2 regions of the Pseudomonas sp. DR48 genome follow, and region 1 is predicted to be linked to the other one. Evidence: riboswitches for the same ligand, from Rfam matches in the RefSeq annotation. Region 1 holds a riboswitch; the other holds the start of a gene.
The links. A riboswitch is a leader RNA that binds a small molecule or an ion and turns the genes downstream of it on or off. The one in region 1 is predicted to bind cobalamin.
Positions count from the first base shown of each region.

Region 1 (3,399 bases):
ATCGCCCGGCACCAGAATCAGCTGCACACCCTGCTCCGCAAGTTGCACCAGCCGTTCGACGCCGTAGCGCCAATAGGCGATGCCACCGTGCAGCGAAATCAGAATCACCTTGGCGTGGCGCAGCACTTCGTCGACGTACAGATCGACCGAGGCATGGTTCTGCACCTGCATCGGGTTGGCCAGGCGCACGCTGGGGTAATCGTCCGGCAGCTGCTGCGCCGCTTCGGCGAGCAGCGCGAGGCTGGAATCGCCGCTGCACAGGATCACCAGCTCGGCGGGGGTTTGTCCAAGGTCGGCAATATTGTCATCCGACACGAAACCGCCGGGCTGGGTCCTGAGCAGGTGCATGGCTTACACGCTGAGCGCGGCGCGCAATTGCGCTTCAAGCAGGACAGCGTCCAGTTCCTGGCCGATCAGCACCAGACGCGTGGTGCGCGCTTCGGCGGCGCCCCACTGACGGTCGAAATGCTTGTCGAAACGCGTCCCCACGCCCTGGATCAGCAGGCGCATCGGTTTGTTCGGGATGGCAGCGAAACCTTTGACCCGCAGGATGCCGTGCTGGACCACCAGTTGAGTCAGCGCGTCCAGCAGCAGGCTTTCGTCGGCTTGCGGCAGTTCGATGGAGATCGAATCGAACGCATCGTGGTCGTGATCGTCTTCGCCTTCATGGTGGTGGTCGTGATGGCTGTGACGGCTGTCGATGTGTTCTTCGGAGCCGGCGCCAAGGCCGATCAGCACGTCCAGTGGCACGCGGCCGCTGCTGGCTTCGATGACTTTGACGGCTGGCGGCAATTCTTCGGCGACTTCCAGGCGCACCCGGGCCAGGTCTTCAGGGCTGATCAGGTCGGCCTTGTTGAGGATCACCAGGTCGGCGCTGGCCAGTTGGTCGGCGAACAGCTCGTGCAATGGCGATTCGTGATCCAGGTTCGGGTCGAGTTTGCGTTGGGCATCGACCTGGTCCGGGAAGGCAGCAAAGGTGCCGGCAGCGACGGCCGGGCTGTCGACCACGGTGATCACCGCGTCAACGGTGCAGGCGCTGCGAATTTCCGGCCACTGGAAGGCTTGAACCAGAGGCTTTGGCAGCGCCAGGCCAGAGGTTTCGATGAGGATGTGGTCGAGGTCGCCGCGACGCGCCACCAATTCGCGCATCACCGGGAAGAACTCTTCCTGGACGGTGCAGCACAGGCAGCCGTTGGCCAGTTCGTAGACGCGGCCGTTGGCTTCTTCTTCAGTGCAGCCAATGGAACACTGCTTGAGGATTTCGCCGTCGATGCCCAGTTCGCCGAACTCGTTGACGATCACCGCGATGCGGCGACCCTGAGCGTTGTCGAGCATGTGCCGCAGCAAGGTGGTTTTGCCCGAGCCGAGGAAGCCGGTAACGATGGTGACGGGAAGTTTGGCCAGTGTTTTCATCGGATGCCCTTTGGCAAGGTGGCGGGCATACGGGACGACAATCGCTGCGACGGATGCGCGCGCGGAAGAGTTCGCCACCGGATCACCCCGCCCGGTTGTAGTGAGAATCTGTGTCGAGGCAGGTCTCCTGGCTGACGGTGTGCCAATGGCAGACTGGCATTCGCTGCGCCTTCCCGCGAACCCGTTGTGCAGGGTTTGCAGTGGCGTGGCAGCGAACATCACCGTTCACAGTTGCGGGGGCAGCCGCGGCATCGACCGCGTTCCCTTCTTAGCTTCGGCAAACGCCGAAGAACCTCGAAAGCGCAAGGCTACGCATCGTGTGGGGGCGGGTCAATCGTTGACCTGCCCAATGATCGTTCCCACGCTCTGCGTGGGAATGCAGCCCGGGACGCTCTGCGTCCCTTCGCAGCCGAACGCGGAGCGTCCGTTGAGGCATTCCCACGCAGAGCGTGGGAACGATCAACCAAACGAGAAACCATGCCAATTGACTACCCCGCCCCGCCCATGCTCTCCTACACGCCTTGTTACGGGTGCCCTTCACAGGGTGAAACGGGAAACCGGTAAATCATGTGCTTTACTCAAAGCCATGTCAGTCCGGTGCTGCCCCCGCAACGGTAAGCGAGCGGAGCGTCAGATCCACTGTGCCAGCAGTTCGGCATGGGAAGGTGACGCTTGCAGGTTCAGGCGCAAGCCTTGACCCCTCGTGAGCCCGGAGACCGGCCCGCAACACAAAGTGACCATTACGATCACTGAATAACAAACCCGCGGTGGGCGGGCGCTGTTTGAACCTCTGCGTGCCCGTTCGCAGGGGTCTTCCATGCGCTCTATTCACCCACTGACAGACCAGAGGGATGCGCCATGTCGATCATCAGCAGCACCGGCAGCCACGCCGACAAGAGCACCGCCAGCACCACCACGACCCTGTCTCAACGCCTGACCGCCGCCGTGTTTGCGTCGATCCTGGGTGCGAGCCTGGTCTATTTCGCCGGCTTTTCGCACATTGAAGCGGTGCACAACGCCGCGCACGATACCCGACACAGCTCCGCGTTCCCGTGCCATTGAGGCCAGCCGAGATGATCAAGCGTATTGCGCAAACCGCGGGTTTCACCGGGTTGCTGGCCGCGTTGCTGCTGACCCTGCTGCAAAGCTTCTGGGTGGCACCGCTGATTTTGCAGGCCGAGACATACGAAAAATCCGAACCGGCTGCGGTTGAAGTCCACGAACATGCCGCCGGCACCGCTGCTCACACCCACGATGCCGAAGCCTGGGAACCAAAAGACGGCTGGCAGCGCGTGCTGTCGACCACCGGCGGCAATCTGGTGGTGGCCGTCGGTTTCGCCCTGATGCTGGCCGGTCTCTACACCTTGCGTGCACCGACCAAAACCGCTCAAGGCCTGCTCTGGGGCCTGGCAGGTTACGCGACGTTCGTGCTGGCGCCGGCCCTCGGCCTGCCGCCTGAACTGCCAGGCACCGCCGCGGCCGATCTGGCGCAACGGCAAATCTGGTGGATCGGCACGGCCGCCTCTACCGCTGTTGGCATCGCGCTGATCGTGTTCAGCCGCCACTGGCTGATGAAGATCCTCGGCGTGGCCATTCTGGTGGTTCCGCATGTCATCGGCGCGCCACAACCGGAGGTGCATTCGATGCTCGCTCCGCAAGCCCTGGAAACCCAGTTCAAAATCGCTTCGCAGCTGACCAACCTGGGATTCTGGCTGGCCTTGGGCCTGATCAGCGCCTGGTTGTTCCGTCGCAAAAGCGATGGCCAATACCACGCATGACGGATACCAGCACAGCGCCGACTTTAGTGGTCGGCCTGGGCTGCCAGCGCGGCTGCCCCGTCAGCACGCTGCGGGCGTTGCTCGATCAGGCATTACAGGCGCATAACATCGCACTTCACCAGATCAAGGCCCTGGCCAGCATTGACCTGAAGCGCGAAGAACCTGGCCTGCTCGAACTCGCCGAACAACTCGCGTTACCGCTGATGTA
Region 1 is NZ_CP081946.1:5,298,370-5,301,768, reverse strand. Features, by position in the region: gene cobN (cobaltochelatase subunit CobN) at 1-348, opposite strand, end outside; gene cobW (cobalamin biosynthesis protein CobW) at 352-1,413, opposite strand; cobalamin riboswitch at 1,513-1,725, opposite strand; cobalamin riboswitch at 1,925-2,153, shown strand; gene K5K95_RS24015 (CbtB-domain containing protein) at 2,272-2,475, shown strand; gene K5K95_RS24010 (CbtA family protein) at 2,487-3,191, shown strand; gene K5K95_RS24005 (cobalamin biosynthesis protein) at 3,188-3,399, shown strand, end outside.

Region 2 (3,399 bases), 1.5 Mb from region 1:
GCCGAAGGGCGAGTTGAGGTTCTCCAGGAACACCGTGCGGGTTTCGGCGATGCCGTCATGGTCCTTGTCTCGCAGCAAGGTGATGCGATTGGCGCTGGGGACGCCAGCGCCGGCACGGCTCATGACTTTTTTCATGACCCAGCCTTTAACGCCTTTGCTGTCATCGGGTTTGGGTGGCGCGTTGGTTTCAGCCACCAGCACGTCGCCGTTGGGCAGCACATAAAGCCAGCGCGGGTGATCGAGTCCTTCGGCGAACGCGGCCACTTGAGTGCCTGCCGCGGCAGTGGGTTTTGCACCGGCTGGCCAGCCGATCGCCGGGGCGATGTTCACCGTCGGAATCAGGGTTTTGTTCGGTTCGGGCAGCTTGGGTGACGGGCCGGTGCCGTCGGTGACTTGCAGGCTGGAGGTATCACCACACGCGGCGAGCCCTCCTGCGAGCGCGATAACGAGAACGAGCTGGGGCTTGCGCATACTGATCTTCCCTATGAATGCAGTGACTTAATCATAGAGAAGATCAGTGGTGCGATGGTTCAACCCATCAGCCGCGGGCTTCCTTGAGCAGCACGGCGATGCCGGGATGATAATTGCCGGCTTCGCTGCGCAACTTGCGGTAGGCGTACGGGAAATACCAGGCCACGGCGCAGCAGTGTTCCTTTTGCAGGTCGTCGACCATGTCCTGAAGTTCCTCCGGTGTCGCGCTCTGCTGGGCCTTTTGCGGCGCCACGAACAGACAGCCGAGTTTCAGGTCGCTGGCGTAGCTGATCCGTTTGGCATCGCAGGTAATGTCCTGCAATGCCTGCGTCAGGTTCAGGTTGTTGACCCGTGGCCAACGTTGAGTGGCCTGGAGGTAGGCGCGCTCCTCGGGGGAGGCGATAAACAGATCGGCGCGACCATTGCGGTCGCCTTCTTCGGTTTGCTTGCGCGTCGGGGTCTGTTGCAGCGTGACCATTTCTGCCATCCACGCCGCGGCCGCGAGCAGGCCAAGGTTGGCTTTTTCGTCGTACCAATAAGGTGTGTCGTTATCACCGCGCACCGCGTTGTAGCGGTCGATACAGTCAAACCAGCGCTCCAGTACCGGGCGCAGGAATTCCAGCTTCGGATTGCTGATGATCATGCCTTGCATGTGGCTTACCCTTGTTATTGTGATGTGGGATTGTGGCTCTTTGATATCATTGCGGCGTGCATGGCACAAGATTGGCGTCATATTTTTGATCGGCGGCCGATATTCGCCGGGCGGCACCCCGGCTTTAATTGACGCTCCACCCCCAACCCTCTAACCTTCGCGGCTTGTTTCAGGTGCTCTGTGGCCTTGGTCGACAGAGTGAAACAGGGAAGCCGGTGAGTGCGTTGGTTCAACTCATGAACAGCACGATCCCGGCGCTGCCCCCGCAACGGTAAATGAGTGAAAAGCTGCGCTTTGAGCCACTGTGTCGACTGACATGGGAAGGCGCGCAGTCAGGCGAAAGCCGCTCATGAGCCCGGAGACCGGCCTGATTCATCCAGCGGCATCACGGTGGGCGATGCCAGGCTTCTTGCCGTCTATTCTTGTGCCTGCCCGCCGTTATCCAGCCTCAACGGAGAGCTCCCCCATGACTGATTCCCCCGATCGTGACGAACGCCATCTGGCGCGCATGCAGCGCAAAAAAGCCGTGATCGACGAACGCATCGCCAATTCCCCGAACGAGTGCGGCCTGTTGCTGGTGCTGACCGGCAACGGCAAAGGCAAAAGCAGCTCGGCCTTCGGCATGCTCGCCCGCTCCATGGGCCACGGCATGCAGTGCGGTGTGGTGCAGTTCATCAAGGGCCGCAACAGCACGGGCGAAGAGCTGTTCTTCCGCCGCTTTCCGGAGCAGGTGCGTTTTCATGTGATGGGCGAGGGCTTCACCTGGGAAACCCAGGACCGTCAGCGCGACATCGCCGCCGCTGAAGCGGCTTGGGCGGTGTCCCGTGAATTGTTGCGCGATCCGTCCATCGGCCTGGTAGTGCTGGATGAGCTGAACATCGCCCTCAAGCACGGTTACCTCGACCTTGATCAGGTGCTCACTGACTTGCAGGCACGTCCGCCGATGCAGCACGTGGTCGTCACCGGTCGCGGCGCCAAGCCGGAAATGATTGAACTGGCCGACACCGTCACCGAAATGGGCGTGATCAAGCACGCGTTCCAGGCCGGGATCAAGGCGCAAAAAGGCGTCGAGCTGTGAATACTATTTTATGAAAAGCATACGTCATTGCCCGGCAGTACTGATCGCCGCGCCGGCTTCCGGTCAGGGCAAGACCACCGTCACCGCCGCGTTGGCCCGTTTGCATCGCAATCAGGGGCGCAAGGTTCGCGTGTTCAAATGCGGCCCGGATTTTCTCGACCCGATGATTCTTGAACGGGCCAGCGGTGCGCCGGTGTATCAGCTGGACATGTGGATGGTCGGCGAGCAGGAAAGTCGTCGGCTGTTGTGGGAAGCGGCCGGTGAAGCCGACCTGATCCTCATCGAAGGTGTCATGGGGTTGTTCGACGGCACGCCGTCGAGCGCCGACCTGGCACGGCACTTTGGTGTGCCGGTGCTTGGGGTGATTGATGGCACCGCCATGGCGCAGACCTTCGGTGCGCTGGCGTTGGGATTGGCCAAATATCAACCGGACTTGCCGTTTGCCGGGGTGCTGGCCAACCGCGTCGGCACATTGCGTCACGCGCAATTGCTCGAAGGTAGCCTGACCGAAGGCTTGCGTTGGTACGGCGCCTTGTCGCGGGAAACCGGGATCGAATTGCCGAGTCGCCATCTCGGTCTGGTTCAGGCCAGTGAGTTGAATGACCTCGATCTGCGCCTCGATGCGGCCGCCGAATCACTGGCCAGCAGTTGCGACGTGGCGCTGCCACCGCCCGTGGAGTTCGCGGCACCTGAAATAATCGTTGCCGAGCCTTTGCTGGCCGGCGTGCGCATCGCCGTGGCCCGTGACGAGGCGTTCGCGTTCACCTACGGCGCGAGCCTGGATTTGCTGCGGGCCATGGGCGCCGAATTGTCGTTCTTCTCGCCAATCCGCGACAGCCAATTGCCGGAGGCTGACAGCCTTTATCTGCCAGGCGGTTATCCGGAATTGCACCATGTGGCGCTGTCGCGGAACACATCGATGCTCGACGCGATCCGCGCGCATCATGCTGCCGGAAAACCGTTGCTGGCCGAGTGTGGCGGAATGCTGTATCTGCTGGACTCGCTGACCGACGTCGAAGGCACGCGTGCCGAACTGGTCGGCTTGCTCAAAGGCGATGCGGTGATGCAAAAGCGTCTGGCGGCATTGGCGTTGCAAGCGGTGGAACTGCCGGAAGGTTCGCTGCGTGGCCACACCTATCACCATTCGCTGACCAGCACCGAGCTTGAGCCGATTGCCCGGGGCCTGAGCCCGAATGGC
Region 2 is NZ_CP081946.1:3,817,078-3,820,476, forward strand. Features, by position in the region: gene K5K95_RS17250 (PQQ-dependent sugar dehydrogenase) at 1-471, opposite strand, end outside; gene K5K95_RS17255 (hypothetical protein) at 539-1,123, opposite strand; cobalamin riboswitch at 1,278-1,509, shown strand; gene cobO (cob(I)yrinic acid a,c-diamide adenosyltransferase) at 1,590-2,201, shown strand; gene K5K95_RS17265 (cobyrinate a,c-diamide synthase) at 2,212-3,399, shown strand, end outside.
Region 2: it holds a riboswitch for cobalamin, as region 1 does, so the genes downstream of both, cobO (cob(I)yrinic acid a,c-diamide adenosyltransferase) here and cobW (cobalamin biosynthesis protein CobW) in region 1, are expected to answer to the same signal.